DNA from 4 places in the Priestia sp. TRM10 genome. Region 3 is predicted to be linked to each of the others. Evidence: riboswitches for the same ligand, from Rfam matches in the RefSeq annotation. Region 3 holds a riboswitch; each other region holds the start of a gene.
The links. Region 3 has a riboswitch for S-adenosylmethionine ahead of ACK3CR_RS12425 (trans-sulfuration enzyme family protein). Riboswitches for the same ligand answer to the same signal wherever they lie in the genome.
Positions count from the first base shown of each region.

Region 1: it holds a riboswitch for S-adenosylmethionine, as region 3 does, so the genes downstream of both, ACK3CR_RS10240 (methionine ABC transporter ATP-binding protein) here and ACK3CR_RS12425 (trans-sulfuration enzyme family protein) in region 3, are expected to answer to the same signal.
Region 2: it holds a riboswitch for S-adenosylmethionine, as region 3 does, so the genes downstream of both, ACK3CR_RS11875 (bifunctional homocysteine S-methyltransferase/methylenetetrahydrofolate reductase) here and ACK3CR_RS12425 (trans-sulfuration enzyme family protein) in region 3, are expected to answer to the same signal.
Region 4: it holds a riboswitch for S-adenosylmethionine, as region 3 does, so the genes downstream of both, ACK3CR_RS11485 (hypothetical protein) here and ACK3CR_RS12425 (trans-sulfuration enzyme family protein) in region 3, are expected to answer to the same signal.

Region 1 covers NZ_JBJZOT010000011.1:374,463-380,053, reverse strand. The annotation lists gene ACK3CR_RS10255 (carboxymuconolactone decarboxylase family protein) at 1-291, opposite strand, end outside; gene ACK3CR_RS10250 (MetQ/NlpA family ABC transporter substrate-binding protein) at 413-1,240, opposite strand; gene ACK3CR_RS10245 (methionine ABC transporter permease) at 1,280-1,948, opposite strand; gene ACK3CR_RS10240 (methionine ABC transporter ATP-binding protein) at 1,941-2,966, opposite strand; SAM riboswitch class I at 3,142-3,255, opposite strand; gene ACK3CR_RS10235 (SCP2 sterol-binding domain-containing protein) at 3,359-3,724, opposite strand; gene ACK3CR_RS10230 (thioredoxin family protein) at 3,874-4,194, opposite strand; gene ACK3CR_RS10225 (toprim domain-containing protein) at 4,210-4,557, opposite strand; gene ACK3CR_RS10220 (YusG family protein) at 4,709-4,954, opposite strand; gene gcvH (glycine cleavage system protein GcvH) at 5,080-5,460, opposite strand.
Region 2 covers NZ_JBJZOT010000013.1:115,575-121,165, forward strand. The annotation lists gene metH (methionine synthase) at 1-1,446, opposite strand, end outside; gene ACK3CR_RS11875 (bifunctional homocysteine S-methyltransferase/methylenetetrahydrofolate reductase) at 1,447-3,285, opposite strand; SAM riboswitch class I at 3,364-3,470, opposite strand; FMN riboswitch at 3,781-3,931, shown strand; gene ribD (bifunctional diaminohydroxyphosphoribosylaminopyrimidine deaminase/5-amino-6-(5-phosphoribosylamino)uracil reductase RibD) at 4,112-5,194, shown strand; gene ribE (riboflavin synthase) at 5,196-5,591, shown strand, end outside.
Region 3 covers NZ_JBJZOT010000013.1:218,138-223,728, reverse strand. The annotation lists gene ACK3CR_RS12435 (hypothetical protein) at 1-197, shown strand, start outside; gene ACK3CR_RS12430 (trans-sulfuration enzyme family protein) at 231-1,397, opposite strand; gene ACK3CR_RS12425 (trans-sulfuration enzyme family protein) at 1,351-2,526, opposite strand; SAM riboswitch class I at 2,597-2,706, opposite strand; gene ACK3CR_RS12420 (RIO1 family regulatory kinase/ATPase domain-containing protein) at 3,203-3,838, opposite strand; gene ACK3CR_RS12415 (DUF3817 domain-containing protein) at 3,957-4,250, opposite strand; gene ACK3CR_RS12410 (YppG family protein) at 4,405-4,776, opposite strand; gene yppF (YppF family protein) at 4,949-5,131, shown strand; gene ACK3CR_RS12400 (DUF1798 family protein) at 5,199-5,558, opposite strand.
Region 4 covers NZ_JBJZOT010000013.1:37,032-42,622, forward strand. The annotation lists gene ACK3CR_RS11475 (LapA family protein) at 1-221, opposite strand, end outside; gene ACK3CR_RS11480 (YgjP-like metallopeptidase domain-containing protein) at 316-1,041, opposite strand; SAM riboswitch class I at 1,279-1,380, shown strand; gene ACK3CR_RS11485 (hypothetical protein) at 1,467-1,712, shown strand; gene ACK3CR_RS11490 (M20/M25/M40 family metallo-hydrolase) at 2,139-3,764, shown strand; gene ACK3CR_RS11495 (DUF2164 domain-containing protein) at 3,828-4,070, shown strand; gene hpaB (4-hydroxyphenylacetate 3-monooxygenase, oxygenase component) at 4,328-5,591, shown strand, end outside.

The sequences.
Region 1 (5,591 bases), on a different contig from region 3:
TCCGCCAAATGCTGCGCCAACGCCGCATGCTTCAAGAATTTCCTTCTCACTTGCGCCTTCATCTAGACATCCTTTTGTATGGTAAATAATACAGTATTCATCTTGTGCTACAAGACTGATTCCAAGAGCAATCAGCTGTTTCTGTTTTGCTGAAAGTTCTCCTTCTTTAAAACATGTTTCTGTAAATGCGTTAAATGCTTCAGCAACATCTGGAAGCTTCTGTGTAAATTCACCAATACCTACTTTATACGCATGCAACGCCTGGTCTGTTGAATTTTGACCTGTATCCATCCCTATCAACTCCATTTCTTTAAACTTTTCAACACTAGTATGGTCTTCTAGAAAAAAATGTATGCTTTCTGCACTTCTTATAAAAATAAAAAGGGGAGCGCAAATGCGCCCCCTTTCCAAATTATTTTGAAACTGGAATGATAGAACCTTTATATTTCTCTTTAATAAAGTCTTGAATCTCTTTTGAATGAAGAACTTTCATAAGTTCTTTAATTTCTTCACGATCTTCGTCACCTTTTTTAACTGCAACGATATTCACGTATGGTGAATCTTCTCCTTCTAACTCAATCGCATCTTTTGTTGGCGTTAAGTCAGCTCCGATTGCATAGTTAGTGTTAATAATAACTGCGTCTGCTTCTTCATTTTCATATGCTTTTGGCATTAAAGCAGCATCTCCACCAACTTTAATGTTGATATTTTTCTTATTTTCTACAATATCTTTCTTCGTTGCTGAAACAGGGTCAACGCCTTCTTTTAGTTTAATAAGACCGCCTTGTTGTAAAAGAGAAAGCATGCGTCCTTCTTCTGCTACGTTATTACTAATCATAATTGTTCCGTTTTTAGGAATTTCATCAAGGTTTTTATATTTTTTAGAGTATACACCCATTGGCTCAAGATGTACGCCACCTGCACTTACAAGATCAAAGCTTTTGTCTTCCTTCATTGCATTTTTAAGGTATGGTGTATGTTGGAAAAAGTTTGCATCAACTTCACCACTAGCTAGCATTTTGTTTTGTAAACTGTAATCGTCGTTCACTTCAACATCAAGCTTGATGTCTTTCTTTTCTAAAATTGAGGCTGCTTCTTCTAAAATCTCAGCATGTGGAGTACTTGTTGCTACAATTTTAATTTCTTTTTCTTTAGAGCTGTCGCTACCGCCGCTTGAACCACAAGCTGCAAGGCTTGTCACAGATAAAGCTAGGACAGCTGATGCAAATAACTTTTTCATGTAATGACTCTCCTTCTATTTTTAAATTAGTTTATAGCATTAGCGTTTGTCGATTTTCTTTGTCGCTAAGTCGCCAATAAATTGAAGAATAAATACAATAACTAAAATTAATGCTGTTGCTAAAAATGTTACATCATTCTCATTACGTTTAAATCCTTGGTCATATGCTAGAGCGCCAAGTCCTCCTGCTCCAATTGCTGCCGCTACTGCTGTGTATCCAATAAGAGCAATAGCTGTTACAGTAATACCTGAAATAAGGGCTGGCAATGACTCTGGTAACAATACTTTGAAAATGATAGTTCTTGTTTTCGCTCCCATTGCTTGAGCTGCTTCAATAACGCCACGATCAATTTCACGCAGCGCAATTTCTACAAGTCGCGCATAGAAAGGGGCTGCTCCAATAATTAATGCTGGAAGAGCTGCTTTTGGACCAAACATAGAACCAATTATAAAGTTTGTAAAAGGAAGCAATAGAATGATTAAAATGATAAAGGGAATGGAACGAAATACGTTCACAATAACAGCAATAATCGTGTTAAAGAACTTGTTTTCCCATAGACTTCCCTTAGATGTTAAAAATAATAAGAGTCCAAGTAAAATCCCCAAAATAAACGTTGCAATAACTGAGATAGACGTCATATAGAGCGTCTCAACTGTTGCTTGCTGAAAAGACTCTAAGTCTACGTTTGGAAACCATTCACTAAACATGATTGATCACCTCTACTTCGATGTTCTCTTGTTGTAAAAAGGCTAATGCCTTGTTTAGTTCTTCTTCATTTCCATCAAGATGGATAAATAATGTACCGTACGCACCATCTTGGAGCTGAGACACTTTCCCTTGTACAATGTTTACCGCAATATCAAACTTTCGGATAAGTTGAGTAATAAGCGGCTGCTCTGCATCATCTCCGATAAATGTGAGCTGTACAATTCGTCCGCTCTTATAACGTTCTACTAAAGTAGAGATTGTTTCAGAAGCATCTTCTGCTTCTGCTATTTGCTTCACGAAACGTTTTGTTACGTTCTGCTGTGGATTGCGGAAGACTTCTAATACTTCCCCATGCTCCACGATATTCCCGCTCTCCATCACTGCTACACGATGGCAAATTTTGCGAATAACATGCATTTCATGCGTAATAAGAACAATTGTTAGTCCTAATTTTTTATTAATGTCTACGAGTAAATCTAAAATCGAATCTGTTGTTTGAGGATCAAGTGCTGAAGTTGCTTCATCACAAAGAAGGACTTTTGGATTGTTAGCAAGTGCTCTCGCAATTCCAACCCTTTGTTTTTGTCCTCCACTTAATTGAGAAGGGTAAGCTTTCTCGCGCCCTTCAAGCCCAACAAGCTTAATAAGCTCCTCTGCTCTTTTTTGTCTCTCTTTCTTTGGCACTCCAGCAATTTCAAGAGGAAACGAAATATTATCACGTACAGTTCGAGACCATAATAAATTGAAATGTTGAAAGATCATTCCTATTTCTTGACGGGCTTTTCGAAGCTGTTCGCCCTTTATATGACCAATATTGTTATCTGCTACTACGACATCCCCACTTGTAGGTTTCTCAAGGCCGTTAAAAAGTCGAACCATCGTACTTTTTCCGGCTCCGCTGTAACCAATAATACCAAAGATTTCTCCCTTTCCAACTTCGAGATTGACGTCTTTGACTGCTACAACTTCACCTGATTTTGTTTTGTATGTCTTGTTGACGTTCTTCAATGTAATCATTGCGTATTCACCTTCTTCGATCTGTCAGTTATTCTTGTTTATCGTTTAAAAAGTCAGTTTTTTCCGATAAAGAGGCCTAGTAATGAAGAATAGTATCCCCAAACAAAATCTTTTCAGCATAATAAAAAAACCTTTCTGCACGACGAGCAGAAAGGTTGTGTATGTTCAAGCCTCTCTCTCATCTCTCAAAGTCGTATTACACAACTTTGCAGGAATTGGCACCTTTTCAGATTATCTGACGGTTGCCGGGCTTCATCGGGCACAGTCCCTCCACCTCTCTTGATAAGAGTTGCAATATTTAATTAAACGATTAGAAGTTACGAGAGTGATTGTAGCACCTATCATAAACAATGTCAAATAATTTTCAACAGTGATAACATTTCTATTTTTTGCTATGAGGCTAACTGGACAACTTTTCCTTTTTGCTCTTTCGTAGCCAGTTTAATCAACATTTCAGCTTTCAGAACGTCTGCAAAACTACCTTCTATAACCACTTCGTGCTGTTTACTTAGCTTCTGCAGAGCTTCTAAACTTAGTAGTAAATCATAATAACTTTTATTATCACCCTGAATCCGAACGTTCGCTTGTTGAACTAATCCAGACACAACAATTTGCTCGTCTTTTGAAATAAGCAAGGAATAGGAATCTGTTTCATCTTGAAGAGAAATAACAAAATATTCTTCTCCCATTAACGGCAGTAAGTGAGCGCTTTTAGTAAGGCGTTTCATAAAACTGTGAACTAATGTTTTTAGTTTCATCCGCTTACACTCCTTTTTTCTCGTATTGTTAAAGTTCTCTCTTTTTTTTCCTGTTCCTTGTTCTTTTTCTCGACAATCTCTTTTCTTAAACTTCAAACAATGTCGTAACACCTTTATTTCCTAAGAAATATGTCAAAAAGTGCTTTACATTAGCGTAAAGCACTTTCATAAGAGCCTAATTTTCCAATAATGTTTTCAACTGAATGAAAAGCATATACTTTTTCTTCTAATTTCCCATCTTTCAAAATGAGCAAACACGGTACACTTTCTATCTTAAATTCACTTGCCTTATCTGGCATATAGTTTAAATTAGCTGCTCCAATATTTACATCTGGTAGCACTTTCTCACTTACTTCAAGCATCTTCTTTGCAAGCTGACATGTTCCACAAAGTGGGGTGTAAAAATAGAGAAAGCGATATCCGTCTTTGTTTATATTTTCATTTACAATCTCTTCTGTCCATTCCTGCATCATTAACCAAATCCTTTAAACTAAAAATTCTGTGTTGATATCAATATTAGCACTCAACAACACGGTTGCAATATGGTTTCTTGGTGCAGCAGCTACTTCTCGATAAGATCGATCAATATAAAGATGTTCTGCCTCAGGAAATTCACGACGAAATTGTTTTCTAAGTTTATCACCAGCATCGTCTGAATCGACTAATATATAGACGTCTCTGTCGAATGTGGCATCAATAATTTCATCAAGTTTGGCCACACTAAGCGTGCCATTTGTACAAATGATCTCAATCGGTTCTCTAATAATGTTTTCAATCCTTTTTTTATCCGATCTTCCCTCAACAATAATTACCTTATCCATACCTTCTACCATTGTCATCACCTGTTTGTTAGAATGTACACCAATATCCATTTATCCTTTAGTATACAGTATTCGCTTTCTCACGTCTTTTCCCCTGTTTCTTCATATTTAATTTTGTAAAATGCTTTCTTTAAGAGAAAAAGCAGCGGAATCCCGCTGCTTTTTAGCACCAACCTTCTTCATTGTCACAATCGGTGTACTTCATGTCTTTACCTGTTGTAACATCTGTATGTTGGTAAAATTTATTATCGCGATATTGATATCCGTTATTTAACTGATACTCTGATTTTCCTTGCTCGTTAACAGTCATCTTCCCAATCGGTTCATTTTCAACGTATAAATTCAATTCATCATTTACATACTTTCCGACAACTCGGTCCGTTACATCAATATGACGCTTTTCTAACATTAAGCTTCACTCCTCCTAGACGAATCTAACTATAGATTCTCCTGAAAGCGAAGGGTTCATAAATGAAATTTTTCCCTTTCCAAAAGAAAAAAGGAATGTTTCCCTTTTGGAAACATTCCTTTTTTTTATTCTGAAATCATTTTTTGATATTCTTCTGCTGTCATTAATTTCTCAATATCTTCCTTATTATCAGGCTCCAAAACAATCATCCATGCATTTTCGTATGGAGATTCATTAACAAACTCTGGGCTGTCATCTAGGTTTTCGTTGATTTCAACTACTTTTCCACTAATTGGTGCGTACAACTCAGATACTGTTTTAACAGACTCAACGCTTCCAAAAGGCTCGTCCGCTTCAATTGTTGCGCCTACTTCAGGAAGCTCAACAAATACGATATCGCCTAGTTCTGATTGCGCAAAGTCAGTAATTCCAATTGTTACTTTGTCACCCTCAACTTTTACCCACTCGTGTTCTTCTGAATAACGTAAATCTTTTGGTAAATTCATTTTAGTTCCCTCCATACATCGTTCATTTTCTTATCATTTTTATTCGTTATCAAAGGGAGCACCATAAACGCTCTCATATTATCTTAATTGTAACGTAAAAATAGAATATTTTCTATTTGAAAGCATTCTAA
Region 2 (5,591 bases), 100 kb from region 3:
GTAAGATCGCTTAGCAATTTCAAGCTTGCGCTGTGCTGTTACGCCCATTCCAACTTCATCAATTGTCCCGACAACAATTGCTCCTCCATATTTATGAAGAAGGGGGGTGATTGCTTCAAAGCGTTCTTCCCCATCCTCTAAATTGATGGAGTTAATAATTGCTTTACCTTGAGAATACTTTAGCGCACGTTCAATGACTGCTTCATCTGTTGAGTCAATCACAAGAGGGACTTTTACTTTTTTTACAACTTCTTGAATAAAAGTTTCCATGTCTTCCATTTCATCACGATCAGGGTCTGCCAAGCAAATGTCAATGACATGAGCGCCATTTTTAACTTGAGCACGAGCAACTTCAGAAGCTTCTTCAAATTTCCCTTCAGCAATAAGGCGTTTGAATTTGCGAGAGCCAATTACGTTTGTTCGTTCCCCAACAAAAAGAGGTCTCATCGTGTCTTCGTACACAAAAGATTCAATTCCTGACACAGCATGAGCGTGGTCTTTTTCAGGGAGAGAACGAGGAGGAATCTGTTCCACAGTTTCCCGAAGAGCTTTAATATGAGCAGGAGTTGTTCCACAGCATCCCCCAACAAGGTTTAACCAACCTTTTTCAGCAAAACCACCGATTTTTTTAGCTAAAAGTTCAGGAGATTCATGATATTGTCCTTCTTCATCAGGAAGTCCTGCATTTGGATAACAGCTTACTGCGGTTGTAGCAAGCCCTGATAGAGAGCGAATATGATCTGTCATAAACTCAGGACCTGTTGCACAGTTTAATCCAACAGAAATAGGTTTCATATGCTCAAGAGAAAGGTAGAAAGATTCGATATCCTGCCCAGCAAGCGTTGTACCCATTGGTTCAATCGTACCTGACACCATAAGCGGCACTTCTTTATTAAAATGTTCAAAAGCTTTCTGAATACCGAGGAACCCTGCTTTTACATTCAGCATATCTTGACATGTTTCAAGTAAAAGTAAGTCAACGCCACCTGTTAGAAGGCCTTTCGCTTGTTCAAAATAATCTTCAACAAGAGCATCAAACGTTGTTCCGCCTGTTACAGAAAGGGTTTTTGTTGTAGGCCCCATTGCACCTGCAACATAGCGGGGCCAGTCAGGTGTTGAATATTTATCACAAGCAGCGCGCGCAAGTTTTGCTGAAGCAACATTAAGCTCAAAAGCAAGCGAGCCAAGATCATATTCATCTAGAACAAGGGCTGTTCCCCCGAACGTATTTGTTTCAATAATGTCTGCTCCAGCTTCTAAATATTGCTCATGAATAGATTGAATGAGTTCTGGTTTTGTTTGAGATAAATACTCATTACATCCTTCATATTCTTCGCCACCAAAATCATCTGCTGTTAAGTTGGCATTTTGAATCATTGTACCCATTGCGCCATCAACAATTAGAATGCGTTTCTGTAATTGTTCTGTGATGTTCGTGAAAGCCATTTAAATCTTCCTTTCTATTGAAACAAGTTCTTTTGCTTTAATATAGTTAGCGAGCTCAACTGTCATCTCATAGCGCATAAATGGAGTAATTAAATACAAGCCGTTGAAAAGCTCATATGCTCTATCAATGAGCTCTTTTGCAAGTAGAATTCCTTCTTTAGCGCTTTGTTCTTTATTGTGTTCAATTTTCTCCATACGAGTTAGAATATTTTCTGATAGTTTAATGCCAGGCACTTCATGATGTAAGAAGCGAGCATTTTTAGCACCTGTAAGCGGCATAATACCGATATAGATAGGAGCTTTTAAATTTTTAGTTGCTTCATAGACATCTTCAAGCTGCTCAATTGAATAAATAGGCTGAGAGATAAAGTAATCTGCTCCACAATCAACTTTTTTCTCAAGGCGTTGTACGGCTCTGTCAAGGTGGCGGACATTAGGATTGAAAGCTCCAGCAATTGAAAAGTTTGTTTTTTGGCCAAGAGGCTTACCTGAAAATGAAACTCCCTCATTAAACTGTTTAATAAGGCGAATCAAGTCAAAAGAAGAGAGATCATATACTGATGTAGCACCAGGGAAATCCCCAATCTTTGATGGATCGCCTGTTAGAGCGAGAACCTGATTGAATCCTAGTGTATGCATGCCCATTAAGTGTGACTGAAGACCAATCAAGTTATGGTCTCGACACGTTAAGTGAATAAGCGGGCGCGTTTTTAACTGATCTTTTAAAAGTGAAGCCATCGCTAGGTTACTAATACGTGGACTTGCTAGAGAGTTATCTGCAAGTGTTAATGCATCAATTCCAGCTGCTTGAAGAGCATGAGCTCCCTTTAGAAACTTATCAACTCCAAGTTTTTTAGGTGGATCAAGTTCAACAATAATGGAGTGATTTTCTTGTACAATTTCATGAAGATGGGGTTGTGCCTGAATCTCTTGACTAAGAATCTCAATTGGTGGAGTTTCCTTTACCGTTTTTTCTGTAATTGGTACAGCATTTGTGAGCGCTTTTGCCATTGCTTCAATATGCGAAGGCGTTGTTCCGCAGCATCCTCCAAGTAATCGAACTCCTTGGTCTTTAAACGCAAGCGCTGTTTTGTAGAAATAGTCTGGGTCTGTTTCATAAATAAGGCGACCATCAACATATTGAGGTAAACTAGCATTTGGATATGCTGATAGAAAACTTTTATCTAAAAGAGGAACTTCCTCTAAAATTTCAAGCATATGATAAGGACCTTGACGACAGTTTGTACCTACAACATCCGCTCCAAGTTCTTCTAATATTTTTAAAGCTTTCACAATCGGGGTTCCGTCTTGAAGAACTCCTTTTTCATGGAGAGAGACATTTGTCACAATAGGTTTATCTGTCTCACGGCGTGCGATTTCTAAAACGGTCTTCAGCTCTTCCAAGTCATAAAATGTTTCAAAAAGAAGTCCGTCAACATCCTCAGACAAAAGCCAAAAAAGTTGTTCTCTAAAGCTTCTTTTAATTTCTTCAAGAGAAATAATACTTTTTTGGAACGATCGAATCCCGCCAATTGTACCTAGAACGTAGCCAGAATCTCCAACTGCTTTTTTAGCGAGACGAACTCCTTCAACGTTGATGTCCTTTACTTTTTCTTCCGCTCCATATCTTTTAAGCTTCGGGAAATTTGCTCCATATGTATTTGTTTGAATAACAGAAGCACCTGCTTTTTGATATGCTTTATGAATATTAAAAATATCTTCCGGCTTTGTAATATTTAGTTCTTCAAAACAGTTATCAATTCCGTGAGCGTGAAGCAGTGTTCCCATTGCCCCATCCCCAATTAGAATTTTTGACTGTAAATCCTCAAGTAAACCCATTTTCATCTCCCCCTTTTAGTGAACATCACTTTCCTAATAAAAAAAGCCTTCTTTATGAAAAGAAGACTTGTAGTTGTCTTCTTATCTTCTAAGCAAATATGCTTACTGGATTTAGCACCTTGTTACAAACGTAACTGGTTGCTGAAGTTTCATAGGGCCAGTCCCTCCACTTCTCGTGATAAGAAATATTTATATGCGTATGAATTTGGATAGTTTTTAAATATACTAATAATAAATTTTACTTTTCCTTGGAAAGTGTATCTGATTTTTGAAATTATACAATAATTTCTGAACATTTTAAACCCTTTTTTTAAAATTCTCTTTTTTTAAGGGGAAACATACTTTAAAAAAGCTGAAGGGGTAAATTTGGATATTAAACTTTATTTTAGGAATAATGTTCGGATTTAAAAGGGGAAAAATTAGAAAGTACGAGAAAAGAAGCAAAAAGTTATGACTTTTGTGAGAACCTCTGCTATAATAAAGTCAAATTTCATAGTTATCCTTCGGGGTCAGGTGAAAATCCTAACCGGCGGTGGTGAATAATGATTATATTCTAAGCCCGCGACCCGCATATCTTTACTGATATGCGGTTGATCAAGTTTGAATCTTGAGCCGACAGTTAAAGTCTGGATGGGAGAAGGATCAGGTGCGACACTATCAGTTTGTGTTTTTTAAAGCGTGCATAACGTTTTTTAAGCATACATATGATAGTTTGTTTTCGCTTATTTTCATTTTGTCAATATACTGATTCAGCATCTCTACCCCTTTAGGACCCAATCCTAAAGGGGTTTTTACGTATAAAGGGGTTTGTAATGGAGGGGGAAAAGTGAACGATCAAGCATATATGAAACTTGCTATACAAATGGCAAGTGCGACAATAGGACAAACTAAACCGAATCCAGCAGTTGGAGCTGTTGTTGTAAAAGATGGAGCAATCGTTGGAATGGGTGCACATTTAAAAGCAGGTGAACCACATGCTGAAGTTCATGCTTTAAATATGGCAGGAGATAAAGCTTATGGGGCGACAATTTATGTCACTCTTGAACCTTGTAGCCATTATGGGAAAACACCTCCATGTGCAGAGCTTATTATCCAAAAAGGCATTAAGCGAGCTGTTGTTGCATCTCTTGATTCAAATCCGCTTGTAAGTGGACGAGGGATGGAAATGATGAAAAAGGCGGGCATCGAAGTGAAAGTTGGCGTTCTTGAAAAAGAGGCCAAAGCACTTAATCCTTTCTTTCTCCATTTTATGAGAGAAAAGCGTCCCTTTGTGACATTAAAGTCTGCCATGAGTTTGGATGGTAAAATTGCGACAAAAACTGGAGAAAGCAAGTGGATTACTGGTGAACAAGCAAGGCTTGATGGTCATCGTCTTCGACATTCTCATGATGGAATTCTAGTTGGAGCAAATACAGTGATAGCTGATAATCCACTGTTGACAACAAGAATTATGGGGCATGCGCGTCATCCAATCCGTATTGTACTAGACACAAACCTTAAAGTTTCACCTGAGGCTAAGATTTTTCAAGATGATTCTGCTGAAACGTGGGTTATTACAGGAAATGTTAGCGAAGAGAAGAAAGCTCCTTTTGCTAAAGAGCATGTTTCTATTTTTTCACTTGAGCAGCCTCAAAATATAGAGCATATTTTAGAACTTTTAGCAGCAAAAGGAGTTCAGTCCCTGTTAGTTGAGGGAGGAGCAACTGTTCATGGAGCTTTTTTACAGAGCAGATTTTTTGATGAAGTAGTTTCCTACGTTGCTCCTATTTTAATAGGTGGGAAAGATGCTCCAAGTGCATTTGGTGGAGCTGGTTTTTCTACAATGGCTGAAACGCAGCATCTTGAGATTATAGAAACAAGTGTATTAGGTGAAGACCTTAAAATTGTCTCTAGAAAGAAAGGGAAATAATATGTTCACAGGGATTATAGAAGAAATAGGAGAAATCGAACGAGTTGAAAAAAAGACAGATGCCATTATTTTTTCAATTCGAGCAAATGAAATTTTAAAAGATGTAAATCTTGGTGATAGCATTTCAGTAAATGGAGTTTGTTTAACTGTCACAAGCTTTACAAAAGATCGATTTACTGTCGATGTTATGCCAGAAACGATTAAAGCAACAAACTTAAAGGATTTCAAGCAAGGAGTGAAAGTGAATTTAGAAAGAGCAATGGCAGCGAATGGGCGATTTGGAGGACATTTTGTTTCAGGTCATATTGATGGTACGGGAGAAATTATTGAAGTAACGCCAAAAGGTAATGCGATTTATTACCGTATTCATCTTTCAGAGCATCTAACTCGTTCCCTG
Region 3 (5,591 bases):
ATAAAGAAGCTGAAGAAAAACTTAAAGAGCTTATAAAAGAAGATTTAAGTTCAGCATGGTCGCACCCTCGTATTCGTAAATCAAAAGAAGTTCAGCTTACAACTGCCCTTACTCGAATTGAACAGTCTTCTTTAGAAAATGAGACGAAACAAGCATTAAAAGCTTTGTATGAACAAATTTATGACGCGATAAAATAAACGTCAAGGAATGAATTCCTTGACGTTTATTTTTTATTTATATGAAAAAGCCTTTTCCGCTTTCTCAAATGCTTGTTTTAAATCTTCTTTTAAATCCTCAACATCTTCAAGGCCAACTGAAATACGAAGAAGATGCTCTGTAATGCCTCGTTCTTCTTTATCTTCTAGAGGCATGCTTGCATGAGTCATCGTAGCAGGATGCGTTAAAATGCTCTCTACTGCTCCAAGGCTTACCCCAACTGAAGAGAGAACAACATGATTAAGCGTCTCTTTTGCTACTTCTTTATCTTTTAATTTAAAGGAAATGATAGCCCCGTAGCCACTTGCTTGCTCACTTGCTAATTTGTGCTGTGGGTGAGATGGAAGTCCTGGATAATACACCTCATCTACTTGTGAGTTATCACTTAGCCACTGCGCAAGCTCTAAAGCTGACTTTTGTTGCTGATCTAGACGTACTTTTAGTGTCTTAATCCCTCTTAATAGAAGCCAGCTATCATTAGGACTTAAAATCGCTCCAAAAGCGTTTTGTACAAACCCAATTTTCCCAGCAAACTCTTCGCTATTTGTAATGGCAACTCCAGCTACAACATCACTGTGACCTCCAAGATATTTCGTTGCGCTATGAACGACAATATCTACGCCTTTATCAAGCGGTTTTTGTAAGTATGGCGTCATAAACGTGTTATCCATAATCGTAAATAAATCATATTCTTTTGCAAGGCGCACAATTTCTTTAATATCTGTTACGTGTAAGAACGGATTTGATGGAGTCTCAAATAAAATCGCTTTTGTTTTTTCTGTAATACGTTGTTCTACTTCTTTAATATCTGTTGTATTAGCAAACACAGCTTTAATATTAAAATTAGTGAAGAGCTGTGTAACCGCTCTGAATGTTCCCCCATATACATCATGTGAAACGATAATTTCGTCTCCACTTTTTAACAAACATAAAACAGAAGAAATAGCAGCCATACCTGATGAAAAAGCAAATCCATACGTTCCATTTTCTAAGGATGCAACAGTATGTTCTAGAGCTTCTCGTGTAGGGTTACCTGATCGAGAATAATCGTATCGGTTATTTTTTTGCTGATTAAACGTAGTTACTTGATAAATAGGCACATTGACAGAACCAAATGGCTCTTCAACGTGAGTTTTAGCGTGTATAAGCTTTGTGCTGAACTTCTGATCTTTTGTACTCATCAAATCTCTCCTTAAAGTCTTGAATTAAATCCTCTCCATGCTCAATACCAACTGATAAGCGAAGCAAGCAATTCGTTACTCCAATTTCATTTCGAACATCCTCTGGAATATCAGCATGTGTTTGGCGTGCAGGGAACGTAATTAATGTTTCAACGCCTCCTAGGCTCTCAGCAAACGTAACTACTTGAAGATGTTCTAATAAGAAAGGCACTAGGGCTTCTTCTTTTACAGAGAAGGAAAGCATTCCTCCAAAGCCTTTTGCTTGTTTCTTCATTACGTTATAGCCTGGATGACTTTCTAATCCTGGATAAAATACTTTATCAATCAAATCTTGTTCTTCAAGCCACTGAGCAATTTTCAAAGCATTTTCCTCGTGGCGATCCATTCTTAATGCCAATGTTTTTAAGCCACGAAGAAGGAGAAAACATTCCTGTGGTCCAAGAATGGCACCAATAGCATTTTGATAAAAGCGAATTTGTTCACCAAGCTCACGACATCGACTAACAACAAGTCCACCAATAACATCATTGTGTCCGCCTATATACTTACTTGCACTATGTACAACAAGATCTGCACCAAGTACAAGTGGCTGCTGTAGATATGGAGACATAAATGTGTTATCAACAATTGTTAAAAGATCATGTTCTTTTGCAATAGCAATTGCTTCATGCAAATCTGTAACGTGCATAAGTGGATTTGTTGGTGTTTCAATAAATAGAGCTCTTGTATTTTCTTTTAGATTTCTTTTTATCTCTTCTGAATTTTCAGTGTTAACATATGTAACCTCTACGTCATTTTTCTTGACAATATCTTCAAGAATACGATATGTTCCACCATATAAGTCTTTTGAGATAATAAGATGATCGCCTTTTTCAAGAAGAAGGAAAATGGCTGAGATAGCAGCCATACCTGATGAAAAAGCAACTCCTACTTCTCCTTTTTCAAGAACCGCAATTGCTTCTTCAAGCGATGTTCTAGTAGGATTGGCTGTTCTAGAATAATCGTAACCTGTGCTTTCTCCTAAACGAGGGTGTTCAAACGTAGATGCTTGATAAATTGGCGTTGTAAGTGAACCTGTTGCAGCATCTCTTTTCATTCCTGATCTTACTAACTCTGTTTCAATATGCATAATATTCTCCCTTTCTTCCTCAATATAAAAAAGCCACTCTTTACAAATGAAAGAGCGGCTAATCCGAAATCTCTCATCTGTAAGAACAATTTGTTCTACAGGAATTGGCACCGTTCAAGTATATTACTTGATGGTTGCCGGGCTTCATCGGGCCAGTCCCTCCGCCACTCTTGATAAGAGTAAATTTATAATTCATTGATTTTGTTAAGTAATTAATCTTACTTTAGTAAAAATATGAGTGTTTGTCAACGAAGTTTTCTAAAAAGGTTAAATATACACACTATTCAAAAGGATTTTCTACTATATCCTGTTTTAAGCATATATTAAAAAAACAGCAGAAACGAATGTCTCTGCTGTTTCTTTTACTCATATAAAAAAGCAGTGATGGAATATACAGTGCAGTCCCATCTTCTTAATCTTTCACTCACTAGTTCATTGTATTCTGCTACGCTTTTTGTTGCCTCATATAAAGGAAAGTCCATTGCCTTATTCCTCCTCTATCTTATTTTTATCATTATAGACAAACGTAGGAACATCTAATCTTGTGAGTTTGTTCCTTTCTATCTCTTTTTACGCTTTTGAAGCTCTTTTTTTACAATTGGAACACCTTTTTTAATAGCTCTTTGGACTTTAGGATTCTTCAGTAATCTGATAATTTTGCTCAATCTTCCCATGATTATTTCAGCTCCTTATTATTTCGATACTGACTAAGACGTTTGCAGTATTTATATAAATAAGCAATTGCTTCTAAAAACCATTTTGGAAACTTTTTTGGGAAATAAGATTTTTGATAAAAATAGCGATAAGCTCTTGCTAAATCGCGCCACTGATAGCATGTTTTCTTCTGAGTATAGCGTACAACATCAATAATACGAACTTCTTTATCCTGCGTTAGAATAAGATTGTGTAAATGAATATCTGAAGGGTTTAATCCTTTCGAGCGTGCAAAGGCAAGTCCTTTTTCAACCTCTTCAATTGCTTTTGTAGGAATTCTCACACCTGTTGTTAAACACTGATAAAACGTTTTGCCTTTAATATATTCCATTACAATATAGTTTGGTCCAACTTCATATATTTCAGGAAAAGTGAGAGAATGTGATAATTTTTCATACACTTCTCCCTCTTTTTGCGCTAAGTGATCAAACGAAGGAAAAAATAGTTTAATCACTTTATTTTCATTTTTCACTTTAAAAGCCCACGCACTTCTCCCTGTTCCTATTACTTTTAATTCTCTTGGCAGGTGAATAAGAGAATATGAAGAGCCTTTTTTTTGGAACTTAACTTCCTCTACGAGTTCTGAAGCTTTCCTCACATTTTTTCCCCCTTCACTCTTTTTTCAAACATACTACAAATTTCACACTTTCCATAATAATATGCTTTTAAAAAAAAGAGCTCTTACCTTTGGTAAAAGCTCTTTTGAGATGACTTTTTTAAGCTGAGAACTTGCGTAGCTTTGTATCTAAAATAAAATTACCAAATGGAATAACAGATGCTAACAAAGCACTTACAATCCATTTATATGACCAACGTACTTTCATCGTGACATAACCAACCATTAAAATATATAAAACAAACAATCCCCCATGAATAGAACCAACAACTGTTACAACTTCAGGGATATTTGCTATATACTTAAGCGGCATTGCAATTCCTAAAAGAGCTAAGAGAGAAAGCCCTTCAATGAGTCCTACAAACCTCATTCCACCGAGTGGAGAGTTCATCATATTATCGTCTCCTTTGTATTGTTTTTATTTATGTATGTCCAAATTCATTTTTTATGTGCTTACGTTTTTAGTATACCAAAGTTACAAATCTTTTATCACCTTGTTCCTGTGACAGTTTCATGACATTAAGAAGCCGGGAATACCCGGCTTTTTCCTATACTTTAAAAATCGACGTAACACCTTTAAAAACCGTTGATAGCTGGTTAACAGCGTTCATCATTTGACCTGCTGTATTCATCATTTTATCCATATTATACGTACCATCGCTGTTCTTAAACTGTGCTAAAATTTGCGGTGGCTGACTTTTTGTTTGCATCCACTGCTTAGGATAGTAGTGGGGCTGACCTTGTTCATACATATTCTGCTGTGGCATATATCCACCGGTTGTTATATGTTGATTGTACATGTTAGGAGTATAAGGGACATCTACAAACTGAGTGTTGTTTACATATGGATGACTTTGATACAAATAGGGATTTCCGTAATTTTGAATAGGTGCATATCTGTACTGATGAACTCTTCTCATCCGTTCTTCCCCCTCTCTTTTCATTTTTATACTATGTAAACAGCCTAGGCAGACGTGAATACGAAATTTATCGTTTTTTGTCATTTTTTGTCGGAATTCTAAATTTTTCGAACAAAAGGAACTTGCCGATTATTGTGTTAAACTATAAAAAAGGGGTAAGGGGGAGTTTAAAATGACAGTTGAAACACTTCGTAACCGTTTTGTTGACGTAAAACAATGTGAACCAGAAAATCACGATCAGCTACTCGATTTTGCTAGGCGCAAGTATTTAAAAGGGGAATTGAGTCTTAGCGAGTACAAGAAAGTGATGTATGCACTTGAACAAGATGGAGCAACTAATTTAACTTTTCCTTAATACTAAGAGAGCGCTTAATAAAGTAAGCGCTCTCTTTTTTTATATTTCCTACAAAAAGGAGCTTTTATTAAGCTCCTTTTTCTCTTTCTGCTAAAATAGATTCTAAAAAATACTTATTTGATATATACATTTTGCTAAATTGTTTAGCTCTTGTATCTTTATGGAACGATTGCAAAATAACATTGTGTAAATTCTCAGTTGCTGCATCAACTTGAGTAAAATGAACATATTTGGGTTTCGTCTCTAGAATCCATTTCCTTACAGCTTTTTCCCATTCATCAAGCAATGAAAAAAACGTTTCAGCATATGGCTTTACTTCCTCATAAAAATCTGCTGATTGTTCTTTCGCTTTTACAACCTTTAATCTATTAGAAGCTTCTTCATTATAAGATAGAAGCTTTTCAGTAAGCTTATAAACGTTGGACATCAAATCACCTCTAAGAGGTTATTGTAACATGGA
Region 4 (5,591 bases), 180 kb from region 3:
AGTTGACGGATTTGACTCTGAAGACGAATGATTTTAACCAAACTCAATGATACAGCTACAACGCCACCAAATACAGCAGAGCCAAGAATAACGAGAATCAGTGGCCAGTCTTGTGTACCGAATACGTAGTTAAACTGAACGGGTTCATCATTTACAATAGCTAAAATAGCAACGATAAGAGCAAAAACAAGAGCTAAAATAAAATAGCGTTGTCCTTTCATAAAAAAACTCTCCTTTTTAGGTGGATCAGTATTTTTATGTTTATACCCCTCAATTATAAGTATGAAACCATTTCAGCTCTACTACTCCTTTAATTTATAGAGAGAGCGTATGTTCTTTTAGCCACTCTAAGCGTTCATTATAGTCTTCAAAAAGGGAAGAAGGATTTTGTTCCACTTCTTTCGCGATAACAGCTTCAATTGTTGCCATTGGTGCCATAAGCAAATGCCAATCTGCTTTTACATCTCCGTTGTTGTAAGAAACAAGGTTAGGCGATTCCTCCCATGTGATAGAAGCTACATCGTTTGTTAAAAGAGGGTTAAGGCTTTTTAAAATATCTTTTGATTTATCATGGCCTTTTGTTATGTACCATTCTTTTAACATAGTAAAGATTTCTTCATTCGTTTTTGCTTCATCCCAGCTTGTTGGAATTTGTGCTGTGAATTTTGAATATTTAAAAGCGAAAGATGGAGTATCTTCAGTTGTTTCGATGTTTAAACGGTACTGACGTCCAAGGTAAAAGAAACGCTCTCCAGATTGAAACGATTTCTTTTTATCAGATTTAACAACGTTTTCTGCTTCTGTTATCTTTTCTTCATCTTGATGATGATTTTCCTCAGAAGTTTGAACGTCTCCTAGCTGCTCAGCAATCCAGTCAGCTTTGCGGGCTAATACAAATTGAAGGTTGCTTTTTGTAAAACTTTTCGGTACAGTAAGCAGAACCCCTTCATCTTTGCAAACTGAAATTTGAACGTTTGTTGTATTTTGAACTTGGTGAATCGTGTAATTGAAACTATGCTTTTTTGTTTTAAAATGATACATATTGAAACTCCTTTCTACAAATTTTCATTGTATATGTAAACTAAGGTGAAGGTCAAGGTTACACCGATAACTTCTTATTAATAATATCAGGAAATCGATACATATGCTCAAACCGTTCTTTCATTTTTACTCAAAATGCTCATTTACAAAGTGAAGAATAGTTGGTATAATTCCATTATTCACAAACATATATTGTTTATTAAGACAGTCAACTTTATTAACAATAGAAAAATATACAACTTATCAAGAGTGGATAAGAGAACTGGCTCAATGATTCCACAGCAACCTGCGTATGCAAGGTGCTACTACCAGCAAAGCAAACGCTTTGAGTGATAAATGTGCAGAGAAAAGATGCCAATCGCTTTTAGCGATTGGCATTTTTCTTTTGCCTTTGTCGAAAAGTATATTAAAAGGAGAGAGATAAAATGAAACATGTCGAGTGGAAAGCTTATGTTGAAAAAAATTTAGAAAATGTGGTGTCAGAAGTTTATATTCATTCCCTTGAGACATTTATTCAAATTATCGCTAAAGATTGTGACTGTACATATTCAGTAGCTATTGATTATAAGGACCTACAGAGAAGTGATGATGAGAAAGTGTCTAACCTTCTCTTAGAAAAGCTTCAGAGAGTCGGCTTTGAGCATAAAGAAAGAGTGCTTGCCTCTTATTAGAAAGCGAGAACGAATCTAGTATTCATCACGTATAATAAAGTGAGCAAACTACCTCTATAGGATGTTTGTAAAAACGCTATGAGTAGCGCAAAATAAATTTGTCGAAATTTTTTAAAAAATATACATCCTAAACAGTCAAAAACTGTGTTATCTTATATAAAAGGTAAATTGAGGAAGGAGCGACGGTCATGGATTATTCCATTGAATATGGAAGCGATCAAAGCAGTGAAGAACTAATTGATCATATCTTGGACTATTTAGAAGCAAAATAAGAAAAAAGAGCAGCCTACAAGTGAAAGAGCTGCTCTTTTTATTTGGTTTTCTTTCTTTAAAAAGTGGTTGACGTAAAAAGGAAGATAGCGGAGAATGGGCTTAATTATAGCAGCATAAACATTGCTTTCTAAAACGTCGAACAGGGGGGAGAACATGAAAGGGCAAACTTACTTTCAAACAAAACAACAGCTCATCGACCTTCTTTGTGAACTTGTGTCCGTTCCGAGTATTACTGGAAGCTCTGCAGAAGGAGAGATGGCCAAGTTTATTCATCGTAAGTTTCTACAGCTTCCATATTTCAGAAAACACCCTTCTTATGCTCAATTACATGATACGGAAGACGGCAGATTTATTGTAACTGCTTTTGTAAAAGGTCGAAAAACAAATAAAACGGTTATTCTTGTTAATCATCATGATGTTGTTGGAGTTGAGGGATATGGGATTTGGAAAGATGCTGCCTTTAACCCCATTGAACTAACAAAACGATTTTATGGGCAGCGTGAGCTTGTACCATTTGAAGTCCGCCAAGACTTAGATCGAGGAGAATGGCTTTTTGGACGTGGAATTATGGATATGAAAAGCGGAATGGCGACTCAAATGTCTCTCATTGAACGAGCGACAAATGGAGACTTTGAAGGAAATCTGTTGTTTTTATCTGTTCCAGATGAAGAAGTAAGTTCGGTAGGAATGAGAAGAGCAGTACCTGTTTTGCTTGATTTTGCAAAACAACACAGTTTTCAATATTCTCTAGTCTTAAATGGAGAACCGATGTTCAGTCGTTATCCTGGTGATACGAAAGATTATTTATATGTTGGATCGATTGGAAAGGTATTGCCAGGTTTCTTTTGCTATGGAAAAGAAAGTCATGTTGGAGAGCCTTTTGCAGGCCTTAACGCTAATTTACTTGTTAGTGAGCTTACAAGAGCATTAGAGCTTAATACAGACTATTGTGAAGTGATTGAAGGGGAAGTAAGTCCTCCTCCAACTATTTTGTCTCAGGGAGATTTAAAGAAAGAGTATTCAACACAAACCCCAAACAGAGCGTTATCTCTTTATAATTTCTTAGTGATGAAGAAGCCGATGGATAAGTTTGTTTCTTCGCTATTAGAAAGTGCTCAGCAAGCAGCTCGTGAAGTAGAGAAGCACTATAATAATCGCGCTTTTCATTATGGAATGATGCAATCTTCTACTCCAAGGTCTGTAAATGTTCACGTTTTTACGTATGAGAAACTTTATAAATATGGAGTGGATACTTACGGGAAGGAACACGTTGATAGTTTAATTAAGAAGGTACAACATGAGACGTCCTCTCTCGATCATAGGGAACAAACAACGGCTATTTTGAATAAGCTTGCTCTTTTATGCAAAGAGCTTTCCCCAATGATTATTCTGTTTTTCGCACCACCATACTATCCTGCTGTATGTACAGATGATCATCCGCTTATAAAAAAACTTGTTCAAATACTAACAAAAACAGGTGCAGAAAAGTATGGGATAGCGTTTCATAAGCAGCTTTACTTTGGAGGCATTTCAGACCTTAGCTATGTTGGACTTGATCATGCGTTAGAAACTTTCTTGCCACTTGTTCACAACATGCCATTGTGGAAGAAAGGCTATGATATTCCATTTTCTGACCTAGAACAGTTTAAAGTACCTGTCTTTAACTTAGGTCCTAGAGGGAGAGACGCGCATCAGTGGACAGAACGACTTGATGTTAATTATTCATTTGGTCCTCTTATGGATTTGCTACACATGACTGTAAAAGAATGTTTTAAATAAACAAGATTCCTGGTACATTGAAGAGAACAATAGTAGAAAGCTAGAAAAGAGAGGGTACACTGTATGGAAATTTTATTATCAAAAGAACAAAAGGCAGAAGTGATTGATGAAATTCAACGCTTTTTTCTAGAAGAACGAGGAGAAGAAATAGGAGAACTTGCCGCTGAAACAGTTTTTTATTTTATAAAAGAAAATGTCGGAGCTTATTTCTATAATAAGGGAATTGAAGACAGCAAAACGATTGTAGAGCAGAAAATATTTTCTGTAGAAGAAGATTTAGAAGCTTTAAAAAGAATCAAAAGATGAAAATAGACCAAAAGAAGAACAGATTTTAAATGATGTTCTTCTTTATTTATGTTCGCTTAGTAAACATATTTATAAGTGAACTTTAATAAAGTCTGCTTCATCACTTTTCTCCTTTTAAAAGTAAAGACTTATAGGCTCTTCACCATCTTTTTTGTTTGAAGTCCTCTCTATCTTATTTAGGTTGTATATTCTGTTTCTTTTTTTAAAAGAGTGAATACGATATAGAAGACAATAACAGTGAAGAGGAGCGGGTTTCTTTGGGAATCATAGATGGAAAAGAGTTTGTTACAAGGTTAAACCTTTTAAGAAATGATGTATGGGTAAAAGGAGAAAAAGTAAAAGGAGACATTAGTGAGCACAGTGCTTTTCAAGGAGTTGTAAAAAGCAAAGCGGGACTTTATGACATGCAAGATGGCGAGCATAAATCAGTCCTTACTCATTCTGAAGAAGGAAAAACGTACGGAACAGCTTTTATGAAACCGAAAACAAAGGAAGATTTAGAAAAGAGGAGAAAAGCAACACAGCTTTGGGCTAGGAAATCAGGTGGGATGATGGGAAGGGCCCCTGATTATATGAACACAGCTCTTATGGCTTTTTCATCAGGAGCTTCGTTAATTGAAAAGAAGCATAAACAAGGTAGTGAGAACCTTGTTCAGCTATATGAGAAAGCAAAGAATCTCGATTTATCTTTTACACACACATATGTAAGTCCACAGGTTAATAGAGGATCTTTTTATTATGAAGAATTAGAAGAGGAACCAATTGCAGCTCAGGCAGTGAAGAAAACAAAGGACGGTCTTTTATTTAAAGGAGCAAGATTACTTGCTACACAAGGTGGTCTTACGGATGAACTTCTCGTTTTTTCAACGGGTGGAAAAGGATTGGATGAGAAAGGAGCTTTTGCTTTTTCAATTCCTAGTAATACAGAAGGACTTACGTTCTTGTGCAGAGAACCATTTTCTTATCATTCTTCCTCTTTTAATTATCCATTAAGTTCGCGTTTTGATGAGCTTGATGCAGTCGTTATATTTAACAATGTTTTAGTTCCGTGGGAGAGGCTCTTTTTCTATGAAGATAAACAAGCAGCGGAAAGTCTTTTTTTGGGAAGTAGCTATGTTGCCCTTATTCTTCATCAAGTTGTGTCCCGTCAAGTTGTTAAGTTGGAATTTACATTAGGTGTAGCACAGTCAATTGTAGATACTATTAATATTAGTGAATATCAGCACGTGCAAGCGAAGATAAGTGAAATTGTGATCGCTTTAGAAACAATGAGAGGATTGCTTTTGACATCAGAAACAGAAGCTCAAAAGGATCAGTTTGGTATTATGGCTCCGAGCGTACATCCTCTCTATGTTGCTGTAACTCTTTTTTCTAACACATATCCCCGCTTAACTGAAATAGTAGAACTCCTTGGTGCAAGCGGTCTTATTACTCTTCCAACAGAAGCTGATTTTGACTCTGAAATGGGAGAAAAGCTTAATTACTATTTGCAAAGTTTTTCAAAAGGAGGATATGAACGTG